2 regions of the Kluyvera sp. NPDC087067 genome follow, and region 2 is predicted to be linked to the other one. Evidence: predicted binding sites of a transcription regulator. Region 2 holds the regulator's gene; the other holds the start of a gene.
The links. The regulator PhoB, encoded in region 2, activates phosphate uptake and scavenging genes when phosphate is short. The targets are predictions, from matches to a motif close to CTGTCATAAAACTGNCNNAT.
Positions count from the first base shown of each region.

Region 1 (11,426 bases), on a different contig from region 2:
CCAATGCACGGGACATTACGCCTACTATCAGCCCTGACTATCTCGTCTCTGAAAAGCGACTCAACCGTAAAGCGGATGGCAGTGAATACATCCAGGGGCTGGGCATTCATCCGCGGAAAATCAATTTTATTCCCGCAAACGCCATTACTTCGCAAGTGCTGGACCAGCTGAAAACCGGAGATTACGTCGGCGTCTACTCGCCACTTGACGGTCTGGACGTTTCCCATGTGGGTATTGTTATCCGCAAGGACGGGGATGTCTTCTTCCGAAATGCCTCTTCGCTGGCCGCAAAAAGGAAAGTCGTGGATTCCCCGTTGCTGGAATACATGCGGACAAAGCCAGGCATAGTCGTGCTACGCGCTCAATGATTGGAAGGTTTGCGGACTGCGGCACATAAAATGAGAAAGCCCCGCATTAGCGAGGCTTTATGTCTGATGATGGTGCGCTATCGCGCCGCAAGATCAGTGATTGTCGAATCAGATAGCGGTTACGTTAACAGCCGCTGGGCCTTTCTGGCCGTCCTGAATTTCGAACTCAACGTTCTGGCCTTCAGCCAGAGTTTTGAAGCCGTTACCCTGGATTGCAGAGAAATGTACGAATACATCTTTGCTGCCGTCAGCAGGAGTAATGAAGCCAAAACCTTTAGACTCGTTGAACCACTTAACTTGACCTTTAATCTTTGCCATTTGCAAAATTCCTTAGAGTGTTTTCTGCGCCCGCAGGCGTTTTCATATAGATAAAACTGAGACATGACTGCATGCGGCACTAATTAAAGGTTCGGCAGAGAAGCGGTATTCAACGTCAACGTTTTTACTCAGGACTTCTTTACTGATAATGCCATACATAAACAGAACTGTACCTCGTTTAACCCAAAACGTGTTATCACATACAACGTAATTAATGGCAAGCCATTTTTAAACGTGTCTCGATCAGCCGCACAAATCCAAAAAAATCATTGGCGAGAACAGGGATTAGCGTCTCTACTTAAGCCTTATCATCTCCGCCTGCTCCAGGCTTAAATGTGACCTAGCTTACGGTAACGTAAGACTTTTTTAACATGTAGCCGTACTGGCGCTGCGCGCAGAGCAAGGCAGATTATGAAACTTTTTTTTATATCCTTAGTGCTATTTCCACTATAACTTTTTGCCCGCCATTTTGCCGAACGGTTATAAGTGCTTTACAGGTGTTTGATAATCAAACGCCGACTGCGCGTTTAATAACGGCAATGAGTTTGCACCAAAATAATGAAAGTTTCGTGACATTGCCTCATCATCACGCAATAAAAACGTTTCGCTCATTTCATGCAGATAATGTACAACAAATTAGATGATTAATTAATCGCCGCTACAATGTTAATACGAGGGATAATATATCCTGTAGTCGAATAGCAATGATGAATGAGGCATAGATAACAGCGACATACCGGTCATGTAGTCTGTAAAAAGAGGATGATGGGAGAGTGGCAACTGCCCAGTGATGCAGAAAGGTACGCTCAGGGGAAAACGGGCGGCTTGCCCTGAAATGGTGCTTTAAAGGTTTTCCGGCAGCCCATCACAGGCTGCACGGCGTCATTCTTTGAAGAGACTAGCGCTCAGCGACCAGGCGGATGAAATCGTCTTCATTGTCTTCTTTTACGTTTTCTGCCTTCGGCGCTTCTTCTTTTTTCTCAGGCTCATTGGCTTCGCACAGTCGACGCAGCAGCGCATTCTGGCGCTTTTGCTGATCGAGTAACGATTCAAGGAGTTCGATTTGCTCATTAGCGCGGGAGCTGGCGCGATTCACGAAGAACCACAATACCAAACCCACTAACAGCAACAGGAAGGATAACGCCAAAGAGGCCAGATTTAATGCCCCAGAACTTACAAGATCACTCATTTTACCACCTCAAAAGGAACGATCTATTCTACCACTCACATTACGGAAGGAAATCGCTACCGGCAAAAATGTTTTACCAGGGTATATACCTGTTAATGCTGCAAACGCCGCTGAAGAACTGGACATCCTGATCGCACATCACGTTGATCATCTGGGTCCACAGCAGCAGGCAGGCAGCGATTACGAGTATTAATAATACCCACCGAAACTTTTTCACTCCACTCTCCGCATGAATTCTTATTCAGATGCAATCAGGTTAGCATGCTAACCTTAAACCGCGGCTAACTGTAACGGCATCTCCTGCTTTTAGGAATCATAGACTTGTGTCAATTCATCAACGAAGTATCGTATTATCTATGCAGAAAATAATAGAAGAGGAATTCCTATGCGCTTGTTTATCCGAACCGTCATTTTCCTGGCGATTGTTGCCATTGGGGTCTTAATGAGCGGCTATGGCGTACTGGCGGGAAGTCAGAAAACCGCGGGTGGTCTGGGGTTACAGTGTAAATATCTGACGGCACAAGGATTCAGCACGGCATTTTATCTTCATGGCGACAACGGCGTTGTCGGTCGGCCGAGCTGCCCGCTGCTGCGTAAAAGCGCAAGCGTGGTAGACGAAGGCTAAAAATGGACAAAAAAATACCCGGTAACCCCGGGCATTTTGTCTCAGACTCAGAATGGATAATCGTTATAACCCATTTGCTCTGAAATTTTACGTGCAGCCGTATGCAGCATCGCTACGTACTCATGCAGACGCTCTTCTGAGAAGCGTAGCGTCGGGAACGAGATACTCAAGCCCGCGATAACCACGCCAAAGCGGTCAAATACCGGTACCCCGATACACCGCAGACCTTCTTCCTGCTCTTCGTTATCTTCGCCATAACCCTGCTTACGCACCTGCGACAGCACAGTGATAAGCTCATCAGTATTGGCAATAGTGCGGTCAGTGCTCACCTTGAACTCAACGCCGTCAAGGATCTGACGCACTTCGTCAGTCTCGCGCCAGGCCAGAAGAACCTTACCAATTGCCGTACTGTACAACGGGTTACGACGTCCCACACGGGAGTACATACGCAGGTTATACATAGAATCAATCTTGTGGATGTAGACAATTGAGTCTTCATCCAGCGCGCCCAGGTGAATGGTCTCTTTGGTTAAACGAGACAATTCACGCATCTGAATATCTGCGCTACGAATCAAATCGACGTTCTGTAATGCGCGAGCACCCAACTCAAACAGTTTCAGCGTGAGCGAATACTTTTCGGACTCCCCTTCCTGGGCAACATACCCTAACGATTTCATGGTCTGCAAAAAGCGATAAACGGTGCTTTTCGACATCATGACGCGCTGCGAAAGTTCAGTAATACCGATTTCGCGTTCTTCGCCAAGTGCCTGCAGGATACCAAAAACCTTTAGTACCGAAGAGACAGAATCTGGCTGCTTGTCCAAATCCGCTGCTGACATTTATCACCTCATCGCAACTGTTTTATAAATATTAGAACCGGTTTTTATTATAATTTCGCAATGCCTTTGTAGCAATGAAACTTCTGTGACCTGGTTACAAATCTGCGACATTCAATAGATTAATCAATGCTAGAATCATTTCTTGCTTAATTATTTCCCTGAAAACAAGTTTCTTCTCATGACTAGACCCCTGATTGATGGCCTGCCCGTCCCCCAGCGTTACGGCGCCATCCTGACCATTGTTATTGGTATCACCATGGCCGTGTTAGACGGTGCGATTGCCAACGTGGCATTACCCACCATTGCCACCGACCTCAACGCATCGCCGGCAGCCTCTATCTGGATAGTGAACGCCTATCAAATAGCCATCGTCATCTCTTTACTGTCGCTCTCCTTTCTCGGCGATATGATTGGCTACCATCGCATCTATAAAGCCGGCCTCGTGGTCTTTACCCTAACCTCGCTGCTGTGCGCCTTCTCACATTCGCTGGAAATGCTAACCCTCGCGCGTATTGCGCAAGGCTTTGGCGGCGCGGCGTTGATGAGCGTGAACACCGCGCTGATTCGTCTGATTTATCCCCAGCGGCAGCTCGGGCGCGGAATGGGGATTAACTCGTTCGTGGTCGCCGTCTCTTCTGCCGCGGGGCCAACCATTGCCGCTGCAATTCTGTCGCTGGCCTCCTGGCAATGGCTGTTTCTGATTAACGTTCCGCTAGGGATTATCGCCTGGCTGCTGGCGGTGCGATTCCTGCCGTCCAACGGTACCCGCAGTCAGACCCAGCGCTTCGACCTGCCAAGTGCGGTGATGAATGCCCTCACCTTTGGCTTGCTGATTACCGCATTAAGCGGTTTTGCTCAAGGCCAGTCCATTACGCTGGTAATGGCTGAAGTGGTCGCATTGCTGGTGATTGGCTTCTTCTTTGTGCGTCGCCAGCTGCGTCTGCCGGTACCGCTACTGCCGGTCGATCTGCTGCGTATTCCGCTGTTTTCCCTGTCCATTTGCACCTCTATCTGTTCATTCTGTGCCCAGATGCTGGCGATGGTATCGCTGCCCTTCTTCCTGCAAAGTATTATCGGTCGTAGCGAAGTGGAAACCGGGCTGCTGTTGACGCCGTGGCCGCTGGCGACAATGGTAATGGCGCCATTGGCGGGTTACATGATTGAGCGGGTTCATGCGGGCTTATTGGGCGCACTGGGAATGGGCATAATGGCCTGTGGGCTATTTGCGATGGCGATGCTGCCGGCCTCCCCCAGTGATATCGATATTATCTGGCGTATGCTGTTGTGCGGCGCAGGCTTTGGTCTGTTCCAGTCACCAAACAACCACACGATTATTGCCTCTGCCCCGCGTAACCGCAGCGGTGGCGCGAGTGGGATGCTGGGTACGGCGCGTCTATTGGGTCAGAGTACCGGTGCTGCGCTGGTTGCGCTGATGTTCAACGCGTTTGGCAATGGCGGAACTCACGTTTCGCTGCTGCTCGCGGGTAGCCTGGCGGTCGTCGCGACGCTGTTTAGTGGTTTACGCATCACCCAGCCTCGGGCCCGGAGTTAGGGTACAATTGAAAAGCGCCTCAATAGAGGCGCTTGTTTGTTACTTCATGTATTCGCCGCTACGCAGCGCTTCGATACGTTTATCCAACGGCGGGTGCGTCATGAACATTTCGCTCAATGATTTCGACTTACCGTTAATGCAAAACGCCATCATGCTGCTGGCTTCCTGGGGCTCGTAGCTGGTTTTCAGACGTTGCAGCGCGGCAATCATCTTTTCACGACCTACCAGTTTCGCCGAACCTGCGTCGGCGTGGAATTCACGGTAGCGTGAGAACCACATGGTGATAATGCTCGCCAGGATCCCAAACACCAGTTCCAGAACCATGGAAACAGCAAAATAGATCAGCGGATTACCATTGCCGCCTTCTTCACCTTCATCGCGGTTACCGCCGAGAAAACCGGCCGCAATCTGCGCAATAATGCGTGAGACAAAGATAACAAAGGTGTTCACGATACCCTGAATCAGCGTCATGGTAACCATATCACCGTTGGCGATGTGGCTAATCTCGTGAGCAATAACCGCTTCCGCTTCGTCACGGCTCATATTCTGCAACAGACCGGTACTCACCGCGACCAGGGAGGCATCACGACGTGCGCCGGTGGCAAAGGCGTTAATATCCGGCGCGTGATACAGAGCAACCTGAGGCATCGCAATACCGACCTGCTGGGCCTGACGGGCCACGGTTGCCATCAACCAGCGTTCCTGCTCGTTACGTGGCTGCTCAATAACCTCACCACCTACCGACTTCAACGCCATCCACTTCGACATCATCAACGAAATAATAGAACCGCCAAAACCAAATAGCAGCGCCATGATCAGCAGACCCGTTATGCTGCTCGACTGAATTCCTGTCAGGCTTAGCACCAGCCCAAACACAACCATCACTGCCAGGTTGGTCATCAGGAAGAGCGCGATTCGCATCATAATTAACTTTTAACCTCATTTTAACAAAACGCACTATGCGATTACCCATATCGTAAGGGCAATACGGCAATTTTCAACGATTAGGCCAGGCTAAGTCACGAGAAAGACACAACTTTACATTTTGTAGCATAGTTGTTGACGAGAAGATGTGAGAGCTAAAAAAAACAGGCACAATTGCTTGTGCCTGTTGGGGGTTATTTGCTTGCTGCGGGTTGCTCGGCAGGATTCGCTTTTTCGAGCTTCGCCAGATCCACGGCTATTTTAACCGTCTCATCAAGGTAAGGATCCGGTTCTTTGTAATCCTTCGGCAAATCGTCGAGTTTCTTCAGCGGCGGTTTTCCTTCACGCTTATAGCGATCGTTAATCCGCGCCAGACGCGTTGCATCATCTTCATCGTTCTCTTTCAGACGCTGAGCGTAATTCAGAGAAGCAATATTGCGCTTATCTTTCAACGCATTGAAGTGGGCAATGTCTTTCACGATGTACTGGAACTCGGGATCTTTCGCAATACGTTGATCGTGCAGCTTCAGTAGCTCAGGTTCGAACGGCGCCATATCGCCTGACTTCACATAGGTGGCAGCATTAACGCTGTCCCACGGCAGTGCGTTGTCTTCGAACTTCTCACCCGTTTCGGTCTCTTCCTTGCCGGTTGGCATCAGAATATCCGGGGTCACCCCTTTACGCTGGGTACTACCGCCGTTGATGCGGTAGAACTTCTGGATGGTGTACTGGACAGAGCCCAGCGCCGGCCACTCAGGTCGCAGCATCTGATCGTAAATACGATTCAACGAGCGATACTGCTGTACGGTGCCTTTCCCGAATGTCGGTTCACCAACGATAAGCGCGCGGCCATAGTCCTGCATCGCAGCAGCAAAAATTTCTGATGCTGACGCACTAAAGCGGTCGACCAGAACCACCAGCGGCCCTTTGTAATAGACAACGCCATCGGTATCGCTATCTTCGCGAACTTTACCGTTGTTATCACGCACCTGCACGACCGGCCCGGACGGAATAAACAGACCGGAAAGCGATACCGCTTCAGTCAGCGCCCCGCCGCCGTTGCTGCGCAGATCGATAATCACGCTGCTGACATTCTGTTTTTCCAGCTTTTGCAGCTGTACTTTCACATCTTCGGTCAGACCCACGTAGAAGCCAGGAATATCGAGAACGCCGACTTTATCCTTGCCAACGCCCTTGACCGACATTTTCACCGCCCGGTCTTCAAGACGAATGCGTTCGCGAGTCAGCGTGACAATGCGGGTTTTCGAACCTTTACCGGCAGGCAGAACTTCCAGGCGAACCTTGCTGCCTTTCGGCCCTTTGATCAAGGCGACAACGTCGTCAAGACGCCAGCCAATCACATCGACCATACCTTTGCCTGACTGACCCACGCCAACAATGCGATCGCCAACGCTTATCGCTTTGCTTTTCGCCGCCGGGCCGCCCGCTACCATGGAGTTGATAACGGTGTAGTCGTCGTCCATTTGCAGCACCGCACCAATACCTTCCAGAGACAGGCTCATTTCAGTATTGAACTGTTCGGTATTGCGTGGTGACAGGTAGTTAGTGTGCGGATCGATTTCACGCGCAAAAGAGGTCATCGCTAACGAGAACACATCTTCGCTGTTCGTCTGCGCCAGACGACGGATGGCGAATTTGTAGCGACGCGCCAGCGTGTCGTGGATCTCTTTGTCGTCTTTGCCCGCCAGTTTCAAACTCAACTGGTCGTACTTAACCTTGCCATCCCACAGCTTATCCAGCTCGGCCTGATCTTTTGGCCACGGCGCCTTTGAGCGATCGAGGTTAAAGGTGTCAGTGCCGGTGAAGTCCATCGGACGTTCAAGCACCTTCAGCGCATACTCATAACGCTCAAAGCGACGTTTTTGCGCCAGGTTATACAGGTCGTAAAAAACGTCCAGTTTGCCTGAGCGCAGCTCGTCGCCAATCTGCCCTTTCTTCGCCGCAAATTGCTCAACATCACCCGCCAGCAGTACGTTGTGGCTGTAGTCGAGCAAATTCAGGTAGCGATTAAAGATTTTGGCTGAAAAAGCCTTGTCGAGATCGAACTGACGGTAATGGGAACGGGTAAAGCGTGAGGTGACACGCTCGCTGACCGTCGCGTGCTGAGTTTCTTCCTTGAGAACCGGAAGCTGGTCAGCACGGGTAATATCTTCAACCGCTACGGCCTGGCCTGTTAGTAATAACAGGCCAGCAAGCGCGGAGAGCCTAAAAAATGTGTTCATGCCTGGCCCGGCCTCCGTTTCAGAACACCAGGTGTTCTGCGCGTACAATCATTGACATACCAGAAGTAAGCTGCACGCGAACGCCGTCTTTGGTGATTTCGAGAATCGTGGCGTCCATTGCGTTGTTGCCCGCTTTAACTTTCAAGGATTGACCGACAGTCAACACAGATAAGTCGGATACCGGAGTCAGTTTTTCTTCACGAACTTCGCGAACTGGCTTAGCGGCAGGTTGTGCAGCGGCTGCGCGCGGCTTACGCTCTGCCCCTTCTTTACGACGCACCGGTGGACGTGGCTTACGCTCACGACGTGGCGCATCACCCGCCTCGCCTGCGGCAGCGGCCGCTTCGCGTTTCTTAGCCTGCTGTTCAGCGCGCTGCGCCTGAACGCGAGCTTTAGCTTCTTCAAGCTGCTGACGCGCATGTGCAACGTGTTGCTCGTCGAGTTCACCACATGGGTTGCCATCGAGATCAACACGGACGGCACCGGCTTTGATGCCGTAAAGGTAGCGCCAGCTTGAGGTATAAAGGCGTAATGCTGAACGTAATTGCGTTTTGCTGAGGTTCATTTCCCCTTCAACACGCTCGACGAGATCCTGAAAAATACCGACTTTCAGGGGGCGAGCTTCACCTTCCGCGCTAAAACACTGCGGGAAACGTTCGGCCAAAAATGCGATAACTTCTTTACTGCTATTCAACTTAGGTTGATTTTCCATGAAATTTCCTGATTACAACGGACGTAGCCAACTAGCCGCAGGCATGAACAGGCGACATTATAATGACGTCGTCCGTAAATGCTACGTTATCCGTTGATTATCCTGCGACGGGTGCAAAGAATTTTTGATAATCGGTGGCTTCAAGCACTTTTTGAAGGTGGCCGACCAGTTCTACCAGGCCTGATTCATCTTCTTCGCTAAAACGCGAGAATACCGTGCTGTCGATATCCAGTACGCCAATAACCTGATTATTAACCTGGATAGGCAAGACAATTTCCGAATTACTTGCGGCATCACAGGCGATATGGCCATCAAAAGCATGAACATCTGCGATGCGCTGCACGCGATTTTGCGCCACGGCGGTACCGCAAACACCGCGACCAACAGGGATACGCACGCATGCAATTTTGCCCTGGAACGGCCCCAGAACCAACGAGTCACCTTCCAGTAAATAAAAACCTGCCCAATTTACCTCTGACAGGCGCTCATATAACAGCGCGCTAGTATTGGAGATTACCGCTAGAAAACTCGTTTCACCTGCCATCAATGCCTGAAAATCACGGTTAAGATCCGTATAAAACTCTGTTTTGGTCATTATTTAATCACTATTGTTTGCGATGTTACTGATTCGATACCCAGTTTACGGTCTCATAAAATACGCATTAAGTGCGCTCGGGCTCAAGATGAATCCATACTTAGGTTAATATAGATTTATACATTCATTTCTCAATGTAATAAATGGCACTGATAACTTCACGTATAACGCCGACGAAAAAAATCCGAATTCACACCGTTATCGAACCACTACCCTGGGCACATTACCAACGTTGCCCCCAGTGCGATACGCTTTTTCGGTTACCGGTCGTAAAATCATCGCAACGCGCCTATTGTCCGCGCTGCGATGCCAAAGTTCGTGATGGACGAGACTGGTCGCTGACCCGTCTGGGCGCCATGGCGATTGCAATGCTGCTGCTGATGCCTTTCGCCTGGAGCGAACCGCTGCTGCGACTTTATCTGCTGGGCGTGCGCATCGATGCGACCCTGCTATCGGGGATCTGGCAGATGACCTACGGCGGAGATCCGATCACGGCCGCCATGGTCTTTTTCTGTACCGTTGCCGCACCGGCGGTACTGGTGATAGCCATTGCCTATCTCTGGTTTGGCAATATTCTCGGCATGAATCTCCGGCCGGTACTGCTGATGCTGGACAAACTTAAAGAGTGGGTGATGCTGGATATCTACCTTATCGGTATCGCTGTTGCGTCGATTAAGGTTCAGGATTATGCCTTTTTGCAGCCGGGAATTGGCCTGTTTGCGTTTATCTCGCTGGTGGTACTGAGCATTTTGACGCTCATTCACCTTAACATCGAACAGCTCTGGGAGCGTTTTTATCCCCAACGTCCTGCCACCCGGCCTGATAGCAATCTTCGCGTGTGCCTTGGGTGCCATTACACCGGCTTTGCCGACAATCGCGGCCGCTGTCGTCGTTGCCATACGCCTCTCCGCTTTCGTCGGCGACAAAGTTTGCAGAAAAGCTGGGCCGCGCTTATCGCCTCTATCGTGTTTATTTTTCCCGCCAACCTGCTACCTATTTCCATAATCTATGTGAATGGAGGACGCCAGGAAGACACGATACTGTCAGGCATTATGTCGCTGGCAAGCAGCAATATTGCGGTAGCGGCGGTGGTATTCATTGCCAGTATTCTGGTGCCGTTTACTAAGATTATTGTGATGCTGACGCTGCTTATCAGCATCCATTTTAAATGCGAACAGGGGCTGCGCACGCGTATACTGCTGCTGCGTTTTGTCACCTGGATTGGCCGCTGGTCAATGCTCGACCTGTTCGTGATTTCGTTAACCATGTCGCTCATCAATCGCGACCAGTTGCTCGCGTTCACAATGGGCCCCGCTGCGTTTTATTTTGGTGCTGCGGTAATATTAACTATTCTTGCTGTTGAGTGGCTGGACAGCCGATTACTTTGGGATGCACATGAGTCAGGAAACGCACGCTTCACAGACTGAAGCGCGAATTAAAACAAAACGTCGCATTTCGCCGTTCTGGCTACTGCCGGTTATTGCCTTGCTGATAGCCGGGTGGCTTATCTGGAATAGCTTTGAAGACCGGGGCACAACCATCACCATCGACTTTATGTCGGCGGACGGTATCGTGCCGGGACGTACACCGGTGCGCTTCCAGGGGGTTGAGGTTGGGACGGTACAGGATATTCGTCTGGCCAGCGACCGCAGCAAAATCGAGGTGCGCGCGAGTATCAAAAGCGATATGGAAGATGCGCTGCGCGAAGAAACGCAATTCTGGCTGGTGACACCAAAAGCCTCTCTGGCTGGCGTCTCCGGGCTTGATGCGCTGGTCGGCGGTAACTATATCGGCATGATGCCAGGTAAAGGCGAACCGCGCGAGCGTTTCACCGCCCTCGATACTCAGCCCAAATATCGCCTTAACAATGGCGAGCTGATGATCCATCTGCATGCGCCCGATCTCGGCTCCCTTAGCAGCGGTTCTCTGGTTTATTTCCGCAAAATTCCCGTCGGTCGCGTTTATGATTACGCCATTAACCCCAACAATCAGGGGGTAACCATCGACGTGCTGATTGAGCGCCGCTTCACCAATCTGGTGAAAAAAGGCAGCCGTTTCTGG
Region 1 covers NZ_JBIUZS010000003.1:479,259-490,684, reverse strand. Annotated here, with positions in the region: gene ACIPDS_RS11075 (DUF1460 domain-containing protein) at 1-368, shown strand, start outside; gene cspE (transcription antiterminator/RNA stability regulator CspE) at 477-686, opposite strand; gene ACIPDS_RS11065 (DUF2627 domain-containing protein) at 729-845, opposite strand; gene ACIPDS_RS11060 (YebO family protein) at 1,585-1,875, opposite strand; gene mgrB (PhoP/PhoQ regulator MgrB) at 1,949-2,092, opposite strand; gene ACIPDS_RS11050 (YobH family protein) at 2,261-2,500, shown strand; gene kdgR (DNA-binding transcriptional regulator KdgR) at 2,548-3,339, opposite strand; gene ACIPDS_RS11040 (MFS transporter) at 3,518-4,891, shown strand; gene htpX (protease HtpX) at 4,931-5,815, opposite strand; gene prc (carboxy terminal-processing peptidase) at 6,010-8,058, opposite strand; gene proQ (RNA chaperone ProQ) at 8,078-8,770, opposite strand; gene ACIPDS_RS11020 (GAF domain-containing protein) at 8,868-9,365, opposite strand; gene yebS (membrane integrity lipid transport subunit YebS) at 9,509-10,792, shown strand; gene ACIPDS_RS11010 (MlaD family protein) at 10,761-11,426, shown strand, end outside.
Region 1: the regulator PhoB is predicted to act here: its motif matches at 3,431-3,450, upstream of kdgR (DNA-binding transcriptional regulator KdgR).

Region 2 (11,426 bases):
GGAACCGTAAAATAGCCCCGTACCAATTGCCGACCCGAGGGCCATAAAGCGGATGTGCCGGGCACTTAGCCCGCGCTTCAGCTTGTTGTTTTCCATCGTTTCCAGTGCCATGTTCAGACCCATCATTCCCACGCGGCCATCAACGACCGCGTGAACAACTTAGGTTAAAGTACCCAAAATAAAAAACCACGGAACATCACGTCCCGTGGTTAAACACCGTTAAAGCGCCGTGCAGATTAGTGCGCGCTTGATGTTACCTGGCGTCCTGCCATGCGATCCCAGATTATAGCCAGAACCGCCATCACGATTGTTGGCATCAACCATGCCAGACCTTGCTCCGCCATCGGTAAACGGGCAGTCCAACCCGGCAGTACGTCGGCAAAAGCAGAGGCTTTGATTGCGTCAAGGATACCAAAAATCAGACTGATAAACATCGGTGGTGCAATCACGCGGCCGGAATTATGCCACCAATTGCGGGTAAAACTGAGTACTACAAGTGCGATACACGGCGGATAGATGGCCGTCAGCACCGGAATAGAGATTTGAATCAGGTGGCTCAGCCCCAGATTCGACACCGCCATTGAGAACAGACCCAGGATAAATACCAGCGTACGGTAGGAGAACGGCAGGTACTGAGCAAAGAACTCGGCGCATGCACAGGTCAGGCCAACCGCGGTCACCAGACAGGCGATGAAGATAAGCGCTGCCAGCATGAAGCTACCCGCACCGCCGAAGGTGTGCTGAACGTAGGCATGCAGAATGGCCGCGCCGTTGGCGTTTTGGTCAACAAGCGTCGCGCTATCAGAACCCAGACGGAACAGCGCCAGATACAGCAGCGTCAGGCCAACGCCCGCCATCAGGCCAGCCCAGATGGTATAACGGGTCAGCAGACGTGCTTCGGTCACACCACGGGAACGCGCAGCGTTAACGATAACAATACCGAAGACCATCGCGCCCAGCGTATCCATAGTCAGATAGCCGTTCACAAAACCGTTTGAAAACGCCGCGGTTTCATAAGCTTCCATCGCGTTGCTGATAGGGCCGGCTGGCCACACAACGGCGGCAACAGACAGAACAATCAGTGCCAGAATTTTCAGCGGTGCCAGGAAGTTACCGACAGTATCGAGCAGTTTGCCAGGGTAGAGCGAGACCAGAATCACCAGTGCAAAATAGATAACGCTATAGATAAACAGCGGCAGTTCGCCGCTACCGGTCAACGGCGCAATACCAATTTCAAAGGAGACGGTCGCGGTACGCGGTGTCGCAAACAGCGGGCCCACGGCGAGGTAACACACGGTCGCCAGCAAAACGCCTGCCACTTTACCAATTGGCGTGCTGAGGCTGTCGACGCCGCCGCCCACTTTCGCCAGCGCGATAACGGTGAGCACCGGAAGGCCAACGGCGGTAATCAGAAAGCCAATCGCCGCGGTCCAGACGTGGGGGCCTGCCTGCAAGCCAACCATAGGAGGGAAAATGATGTTGCCTGCGCCAACAAACAGCGCAAAGGTCATAAAGCCCAGAGCGATGATGTCACGCGATTTCAATTGATGGGTCATATGTAACTACAGCCTGTGGATGTGGTGTTGTAAAACGAAAATTTATCGCGCCAGCGCCTGTGGAATGATGCAGAGGAAACCAACGACAAACTTAGCGGGATATGCTCCCTTCGCGATGTAAAGAAGAATAGTTTTTTGATTTACCGCGAATTAACAGTCTGTTCGTGACTGTCTGGTGGGCAATTTAAACGCTTATAACGTTTTAAAGCAACACGGGATCGTAAAACCAGATGATTATATTGATAGTGAATTTACAAGCAGACTTTTCAACTGGATTTAAGAAAAACATCTGGCTAATCATGCGAACAAAAAACAACCAGACGTTCGTTAATCAACCGACATTTCATTGACTGCAAAGCAAACAGACCAGCCGAGGCTGGTCTGTGGAAAGTTAAGCTGACAAGCACCGAATCAGCCGTCGTTTTTGGCAATTAAACGTTCCGGGAGCAGGAAGCTAAAGCAGGAACCTTTACCCAGCTCACTGGTGATATCCAACCGACTATCATGATGGTTAACCGCATGTTTCACTATCGCAAGCCCTAATCCGCTGCCGCCGGTTTGTCGCGAACGCGCCTTATCAACGCGATAGAAACGCTCGGTCAACCTCGGCAGATGCTCAGGCGAAATTCCCGGCCCATTATCAGACACGCTAAACAGCGCGCCGTGCGGCGCATGCTGCCAGCGTACGGTGATAACCGTACCTTCTGGCGTATGATTAACGGCGTTATACACCAGATTCGACATGGCGCTGCGCAATTGCTCCTCATTGCCCAGCACCTTTAGCGACTCATCAATATCGAAATGGAACTGATGCTGACGATGGCTTAAGGTCTGCGCTTCGCGTTCAACTACCCGCAGCATCATCGGCACATCAATTTTCTCATTGAGCGCCAGCACGGGTGATGCCTCAATTTTCGACAACGTTAGCAACTGCCTGACCAGCCCTTCCATCCGCTGAGTTTGCTCACGCATGGTGTGCAACGCTTTCTCACGTACCGAGCCTTCCAGCGGCTGCTCCTGCATCATCTCAAGATAGCCTTGCAGCACCGTCAGCGGCGTACGCAGCTCGTGGCTGACGTTAGCAAAGAAGTTACGCCGTGCGCCCTCAAGCTGGTGCATCTGGGTCACGTCCCGGGCGACCATCAGCAGCTGGCGGTCGGTATAAGGCATAATGCGAATTTCCAGATGGCGTCCGCTATTCAGCACCAGGTGCAGCGGCTTATGGAATTCACGCTTTTTAAGATGTTGCGTAAATTCAGGGTAACGCAGCAGGTTAAGAATATTTTGCCCGCTATCATCGGGCCAGCGAAGCCCCAACAACTGCTGGGCCAGGCCATTACACCAGAAAATCGCCCCTTCCTCAGTGGTCAGCACCACCGCATCCGGTAAGGATTCTGCGCCGCTGCGAAAACGCTTGATAAGATTACCCAGCTCACGGCGACGTTTCTTATTACGCAGCTGCATCTGGTTAAGTCCGTACAGCAGCGGTTCCCAGCTACCGCGCCCCGGCGGCGGGGTCATGCTTCTATCAACCCACAGCCACCAGGAAAGGCGCAGTAAATTCCAGAAATGCCAGATGAGCAGCCCGGTCACCGCCGCCAGTAAAAACCACGGCAGATAACCGAATACCAGTCCTAGTACCACGGCCGGGAAGCAGCACAGCAGCAGCTCCAGAACCAGCCTTTTCCATGACAGCCGTTCCAGCACGGGTCACACTCCTGTCAACAATTAGAAACGGGTGGAAAAACGATAACCCGTGCCGCGAACAGTTTGCACCATGCGGTCATGACCACTGTGTTCAAGCGCCTTGCGCAGGCGACGAATATGCACATCAACGGTTCTGTCTTCAACATAAACGTTAGTTCCCCAGACGTGGTTTAGCAGCTGTTCGCGGCTGTAGACACGTTCCGGGTGCGTCATAAAGAAATGCAGCAGTTTAAATTCCGTAGGCCCCATGTCCAGCGGGTTTTCGCCGGTCATGACGCGATGAGAAGTCGGGTCAAGGCTCAGCCCCTGCATCTCAATCACCTCTTCCACCGCCATCGGGGAAATCCGCCGCATGACGGCTTTTATGCGCGCCACCAGCTCTTTCGGTGAGAACGGCTTAGTGATGTAATCATCGGCCCCCGTCTCCAGCCCACGTACGCGATCTTCTTCTTCACCACGTGCCGTCAACATCACCACGGGAATATCTCGGGTTAGCGCTTCACGTTTGATATGCTTGATAAATTGCAGCCCAGAACCGCCCGGTAACATCCAGTCGAGCAGAATTAAGTCGGGCCAGGGTTCATTGAGTTTGTTGACAGCGCTGTCGTAATCTTCCGCTTCCACCGGCTGAAAACCGTTTTGCTCCAGAACGAAACACACCATTTCACGGATAGGTGCTTCATCTTCAACGACCAGAATACGTCTTGCCATTATTTGCCCTGTTTTTAGACATCAGTATTATATACGCCGTCATTATGCGTCAGATTTATGACAGTTTTATGATAAACATGACCGTGAGATGATAGCCCTTCACCGTTTATGACACACGGTATAAACATTCATCGAAATCTCTGTAGGTGAATGTTTATAATCAACTTTACGTCACTTTTCCCGGAACCGCTATGCGCATTATCCACACATCGGACTGGCACCTTGGCCAGAACTTTTACAGCAAAAGCCGCGCCGCTGAGCATCACGCGTTCCTGCAATGGCTGCTCGACACCGCAAAATCTGAGCAAGTTGACGCCATTATTGTCGCCGGTGATATCTTCGACACCGGCTCGCCACCGAGCTACGCGCGTGAGCTGTACAACCGATTTGTGGTCGATCTCCAGCAAACGGGCTGCCATCTGGTGGTGCTCGCGGGCAACCATGATTCCGTCGCCACGCTGAATGAATCCCGGGATATCCTGTCGTTCCTTAATACCACGGTCATTGCCAGCGCCGGTCATGCGCCCTTTATTTTAAATCTGCGCGACGGCACGCCCGGCGCCGTATTTTGCCCGGTGCCGTTCTTGCGACCGCGCGACATTATTACCAGCCAGGCGGGACTCTCCGCTCAGGAAAAACAGCGCCAGGTGCTGGAAAGCATTACCGAGTATTATCAGCAGCAATATCAGCAGGCCTGCGAACTGCGCGAGGATCGTCCGCTGCCGATTATCGCCAGCGGTCACCTGACCACCGTCGGCGCCAGCAAAAGCGATGCGGTACGCGACATTTATATTGGCACACTGGATGCGTTTCCGGCACAAAACTTCCCGCCGGCGGACTACATCGCGCTGGGTCATATCCATCGGTCACAGAAAATTGGCGGCAGCGAGCACATTCGTTACAGCGGGTCGCCTCTGTGTCTGAGTTTTGATGAAACCGGCAAAAGCAAAAGCGTCAATCTGGTCACTTTCGAAGGCGGAAAACTGGCTGAGGTCACGCCGCTTACCGTCCCGGTGACGCAGCCGTTGGCGGTGATCAAAGGTGATTTTGACAGCATTAGCGCGCAGTTAGCCGAATGGCGTAACGCACAAGCCGAACCGGCCACCTGGATTGATATCGAGATCGCCAGCGATGAATATCTTCACGACATTCAGCGCAAAATCCAGACGCTCACCGATGACCTGCCGGTGGAGGTGCTGCTGGTGCGCCGCAGCCGTGAACAGCGGCAGCGTATTCTGGCAAGTCAGGAGCGCGAAACCCTGAGCGAGCTGAGCGTCGAAGAAGTTTTCCACCGCCGACTGGCGCTGGAAACCCTTGAGGAAGAGCAACAACAGCGGCTGCACATGCTGTTTGTCCAAACGCTAAATGATTCTGGCGAGGAGGAACAGCCATGAAAATTCTCAGTCTGCGCCTGAAAAACCTCAACTCGCTTAAAGGCGAGTGGAAAATCGATTTCACTCAGGAACCGTTCGTCAGTAACGGCCTGTTTGCCATCACCGGCCCCACGGGCGCGGGGAAAACCACCTTACTCGACGCTATCTGTCTGGCGTTGTATCACGAGACGCCGCGGCTTAATACGGTGTCACAGTCGCAAAACGATCTGATGACCCGCGATACCGCTGAATGCCTGGCAGAAGTTGAATTTGAAGTTCAGGGCGTGGCCTACCGCGCCTTCTGGAGCCAGAACCGCGCCCGTAATCAGCCGGACGGGAATCTCCAGGCGCCGCGCGTAGAGCTAGCGCGTTGTGCGGATGGGCAGATTCTGGCCGATAAAGTAAAAGATAAGCTGGAGATGACGGCCTCCCTGAGCGGCCTGGACTACGGTCGCTTCACCCGCTCCATGCTGCTTTCGCAGGGTCAGTTCGCCGCTTTCCTGAATGCCAAACCGAAAGAGCGCGCCGAACTGCTCGAAGAGCTCACCGGCACCGAAATTTATGGTCAGATCTCAGCCCGGGTGTTTGAAAAGCATAAGCAAGCGCGCGGGGAATTAGACAAACTCCAGGCTCAGGCCAGCGGTATGGTGCTATTAAGCGAAGAGCAGCAGCAAACGCTGCATCAAAGTTTGCAGGCACTTACTAGCGAAGAAAAACAGCAGCAACATCAGCAGACTATCGCCACACAATATCAGCATTGGCTGGCGCGCCAGGCTGAGTTGACTGTGGATGCCAAAAAAAATCAGCAGGCGCTGGCAGAAACAGAACAGTCACTTATTGCAGCGCAGCCTCAGCTCACCGCCCTACAGCGCGCTCAACCCGCCGAGGCGCTGCGTCCACGCTGGACAAACATGCAAGAGCAGGCTGCCACCGTCGCCAAAACCGACCAGCTCATCGAGCAAGTGAATACTCGCTTACATGATGCCAGCCGACTCCGCGACCGGATCCGTTATACCGCCGAGCGTCAGAGCACAACGTTAAAGCAAACGCATAATGCACTTCTGCAATGGTTACACGAGCATGAAAGTATCCAGCGCTGGCAAGGCGAGCTGACCGGTTGGCGCAGCGCTTTCGCCCAGCAGGCTCGCGAGCGCACGCAGCTACAAAACCATGAGCTGCGGCTGCGCGAACGGGAAAAACAGTTAGCGCAATTGCCCGCGTCTACCTTAACGTTGACCCAGGATGAGCTGGCCGAGCAGGTTGCCCAACATGCCGCCACGCGTCCATTGCGTCAGCAGCTTAGCCGTCTGTATCCGCAGTTTATGCCCTTACAAGCTCGCCGCCAGCAGCTTGTCGAGGCCGGGCTTGTGCGTCAGCAGCAACTGGACAAACTGAATCAGGAACTCACTCAGCTGCGTCAGATATATAAAGATAAAAAGCAGCAGTTGAGCGACGTAAAGGCGATTTGTGAGCTGGAAGCGACCATTGTCCGTCTGGAAGCCGAACGTGCGCGTTTACAGCCGGGTGCGCCTTGTCCGCTTTGCGGCTCTACCCAGCATCCGGCGCTGGCGGAGTATCAGGCGCTGGCCCCCGACGCCAATAAAGCTCGCCGCGAGGTGCTGGAAAAAGAGGTCACTCGTCTGGCGGAGGACGGTGCAACGCTGCGCGCGCAGCTTGAAGCGCTGCAAAAACAACAGTTCAAAGACAATGATGAGCAAGCATCACTTTCTCAGCAGGAGCAAGTACTTACATCACAATGGCTTGAAACCACGCGCCTTCTGGCGATAACGCTGACGCCTTCGGACGATATCAGCGGCTGGTTAAGCGCGCAGGAAGAGGCCGAACAGCAACGCTATCAGCACAGCCAGCGGCTAGCGATTGAGGGGCAGATCCGCGAGCTTCAGGCACAGAAGAAACAGTTAAACGATGAATTGACGCAGCGTAGCGAAGCATTGGCACAAACGCTGTCGGCGTTCGGCATGACGCCGCCTGCCAGCGGTGAAGAATCGGCCTGGCTTGCCGCCCGCGAAGCGGAGATCCAACGCTTGCAGCAGCAGCAAAAGCAAAACCTGGATATTCAGCAACAATTGGCACAGATTCAGCCGCTACTTGAGACACTGCCTGCGGCGCAGATACCCGATGACGGTAGCCAGGCAAATCTTGACGGCTGGCAGCAAGTCCACAACGACTGCATCGCGCTGGAAAGCCAGCGGCAGACGCTGCAACAGCAGAAAACGCAGGAAAATGCGCGCCTACAGCAGGCCGAGCAGGCCTTCGATCAGGCGCTCGCCGATTCTCACTTTAGCAGCCGGGAGGCGTTTCTTGCCGCCCTGCTCGATGGTAATGAGCGTCAACGGCTGGAACAGCTTAAGCAATCGCTCGAGACTCAGCATCAGCAACGTCAGGCGCTTACCGCCCAGGTGCGAGAAGCGCTCGAGCGCCATCTTAGCCAGCGTCCGCAGGGTTTGCCCGCTGAGCTCACGCTTGAAGAGGTACAACAACAGCTGCAAACATTAGCCCGCCAGTTGCGTGAAAACAGCGAGCGTCAGGGGGAATTGCGCCAGCAGTTGAAGCAGGATAACGATAATCGCCAGCAGCAGCAGTCGTTACTAGTGGAGATTGAGCATGCTCAGGCCACGCTTGAAGACTGGGCGCATCTCAACGCGCTGATTGGCTCTAAAGAAGGGGATAAATTCCGTAAGTTCGCGCAAGGCTTAACCCTGGATAATCTGGTGTGGCTGGCGAATGAGCAGCTTAGCCGCCTGCACGGTCGCTATCTGCTCCAGCGCAAAGCCAGCGATGCGCTGGAGCTGGAAGTGGTGGATACGTGGCAGGCGGATGCGGTGCGCGATACCCGCACGCTATCGGGCGGCGAAAGCTTCCTGGTCAGCCTGGCCCTTGCGCTGGCGCTGTCGGATCTGGTGAGTCATAAAACCCGTATTGATTCACTCTTCCTCGATGAAGGTTTCGGCACGCTCGACAGTGAGACGCTGGACACGGCGCTCGACGCGCTGGATGCGCTGAATGCCAGCGGCAAGATCATTGGCGTCATTAGCCACGTTGAAGCGATGAAAGAACGGATTCAGGTGCAAATTAAAGTGAAGAAAATCAATGGGCTTGGGTATAGCCGGTTGGATAAGGTGTTTGCCGTCGACTAGGTGTCTTCCCGGCGGCGCTGCGCTTGGCCGGGCTACAATTGCATACGTAAATGTAGATACTGTGGGCATTGACAACATGTAGGCCTGATAAGCTACGCGCCATCAGGCATAACCGCGCACATTGCCGGATGGCGGCTATCCTTATCCGGCCTACACCAGTCGGTAGCCCGGGCGAGATGGTTACACCGACCCCGGGATCACGCAGGCCACAACCACGCCGCCCCGCGCACGCCGCTGGAATCACCATGCCGCGCTTTGCGAATCGGCGTCTCACATTCGCCGCCGAATACCCACGGTTTCACCAATGGCGGCACCGTTTCATACAACCGCTCAACGTTACTCATGCCGCCGGCCAGCACAATCACATCCGGGTCAAGAATATTGATAACATGCGCCAGCGCTTTAGCCAGTCGCTGTTCGTAGTGGCTAAACGCCAGCTTCGCCTGCGCGTCACCTTCGTCGATGCGCCGCATAATTTCAACGCCAGTCAACGTATTGCCGCTAAGACGGCGATAATCGGTGGCAAAGCCCGTGCCGGAAATAAAGGTTTCAAGACACCCCTGCTTTCCGCAGTAACACGGCACTTCTGCCCGATAACGCAGTTCGTCGTCGTTCATCCACGGCAGCGGATTATGGCCCCACTCGCCTGCCGTACCGTTCCCGCCGGTATGCACCCGACCGTTGATGGCGACACCTGCGCCACAGCCGGTGCCGATGATCACCGCGAATACGGTTTGTGCGCCCGCCGCCGCGCCGTCCACCGCCTCGGAAACCGCCATGCAGTTGGCATCGTTGGCTAAACGCACTTCGCGCCCCAGGCGACGGCTCAAATCTTTATCAAACGGTTGGCCGTTAAGCCAGGTCGAATTGGCATTCTTGACCACCCCGGTATAGGGCGAAATCGACCCCGGAATGCCTATCCCCACCGTGCCCGTTTCCCCGGTCGCTTTTTCAGCCAGAGAGACAAGATGGGCAATATTTTCAATCGTTTGCTGGTAATCACGCGGGGTTGGCAGGCGGTGGCGAAAAAGCTCCTCACCGGCATTGCTGAGCGCAATCACTTCTGTTTTTGTGCCACCTAAATCGATTCCAATTCGCATTCATTGCTCCTGTTTAAATCAATGCAAGGTCAGAGACAATTCGTTATCATTGCCCGCTGATTTAACGATAACACCGTGGAAATTATCATGCTGTGGTTCAAAAATTTAATGGTTTACCGTCTTAGCCGCGACGTTTCCCTGCGCGCAGCAGAGATGGAAAAACAGCTCGCTGAGATGACCTTTACCCCATGCGGCAGCCAGGATATGGCAAAAACCGGCTGGGTACCGCCGATGGGTTCACACAGCGATGCACTGACGCATGAAGTGAATGGTCAGATAATCGTCTGCGCCCGCAAAGAAGAGAAGATCCTTCCGTCCCCGGTGATTAAACAAGCTCTGGAAGCAAAGATCCAGAAGCTGGAAGCCGATCAGGGACGTAAGCTGAAAAAAACAGAAAAAGACTCGCTGAAGGATGAAGTGCTGCATTCCCTACTGCCGCGCGCGTTCAGCCGCTTTAGCCAAACCATGATGTGGATCGACACCGTTAACGATCTGATTATGGTCGACTGTGCCAGCGCCAAAAAAGCGGAAGATACGCTCGCGCTGCTGCGTAAAAGCCTCGGTTCGTTGCCGGTCGTACCGCTGACGATGGAAAATCCGATTGAGCTGACGCTGACCGAATGGGTTCGCTCCGGTACGGCGGCGCAAAGTTTCCAGCTGCTTGACGAAGCCGAACTCAAAGCCATTCTTGAGGATGGTGGCGTGATCCGCGCGAAGAAACAGGATCTGGTGTGCGATGAGATTGCGGTGCACATTGAAGCGGGCAAGCTGGTGACTAAGCTTGCGCTTGACTGGCAGCAGCGTATTCAGTTTGTGATGTGTGATGACGGTTCGATCAAGCGCCTGAAATTCTGCGACGAGCTGCGCGACCAGAATGAAGATATTGACCGTGATGATTATGCCCAGCGTTTTGACGCGGACTTTATTTTAATGACCGGCGAGCTGGCGGCATTGATTAAAAGTCTGGTCGAAGGATTGGGCGGCGAAGCCCAGCGCTAAACCTGCATTTCCCTTCCTGTCGCAACAGGAAGGGAATCCATTACAGATAGCGGCACAGATAAGACGTTGGCTCGGCGACCTCAAGATTAAACTCGCTGTGGCCCGGCACGTTGAACACATCTCCGGCGTTATAAACTTTCCATTCAATTTCCCCCGGCAACAGCACATTCAGCGCACCGCTAATGACGGTCATTTCTTCTGGCTGTGCGGTACTGAAAGTGTATTCGCCTTCTAACATCACACCGACGCTAGCACGACCCGTGCTGCTGCTGGTGAAACCGATGGATTTCACTTTTCCTTCAAAATAATCGTTGCTCTGAAGCATAAACCGGCCCTTATTGTCTTGTCGTAAAAAACCAATATAGGGTTGCGAACAGAAGCCTGTCACGCAAAATCATACGGTTAACATAATAATTCTGCGGCCAGTCTGGCGACTAGCACATTCGATAAGAGAACCGGAACATCCAGCGCCTTTTGTAGCAGATCCCGGTGGCGCTGGTCATAGCCAAGCGAGTCCAGCACCAGTACGTCTGCCCCTCGCTCCACTAATGAATTGCCCGCGGAAATCAGATGTTCATCGCTGTCACGGATAGGGTTTGCTAACGCGTAGTAGGGTGAGCTTGGCAGCATCTGCCATTTTTCCTGCTGCGCACTTAAAATCGCTTCAACCGGAACCAGCACTCCCACCTGGTGCCCTTCAACGATTGAGGCCACCAGCGGCGGAATAATTCGCTGAGGCTCTAAAAGCATGGCATTACGCGCCACCATGCCGCGCAGTTTGAAAGTATTGAGTAAAAGAATGACGTCATAGGACTGATTATC
Region 2 covers NZ_JBIUZS010000004.1:120,822-132,247, reverse strand. Annotated here, with positions in the region: gene proY (proline-specific permease ProY) at 1-96, opposite strand, end outside; gene brnQ (branched-chain amino acid transporter carrier protein BrnQ) at 237-1,556, opposite strand; gene phoR (phosphate regulon sensor histidine kinase PhoR) at 1,968-3,263, opposite strand; gene phoB (phosphate response regulator transcription factor PhoB) at 3,285-3,974, opposite strand; gene sbcD (exonuclease subunit SbcD) at 4,166-5,368, shown strand; gene sbcC (exonuclease subunit SbcC) at 5,365-8,505, shown strand; gene mak (fructokinase) at 8,703-9,605, opposite strand; gene rdgC (recombination-associated protein RdgC) at 9,693-10,604, shown strand; gene ppnP (pyrimidine/purine nucleoside phosphorylase) at 10,645-10,929, opposite strand; gene ACIPDS_RS12155 (AroM family protein) at 11,007-11,426, opposite strand, start outside.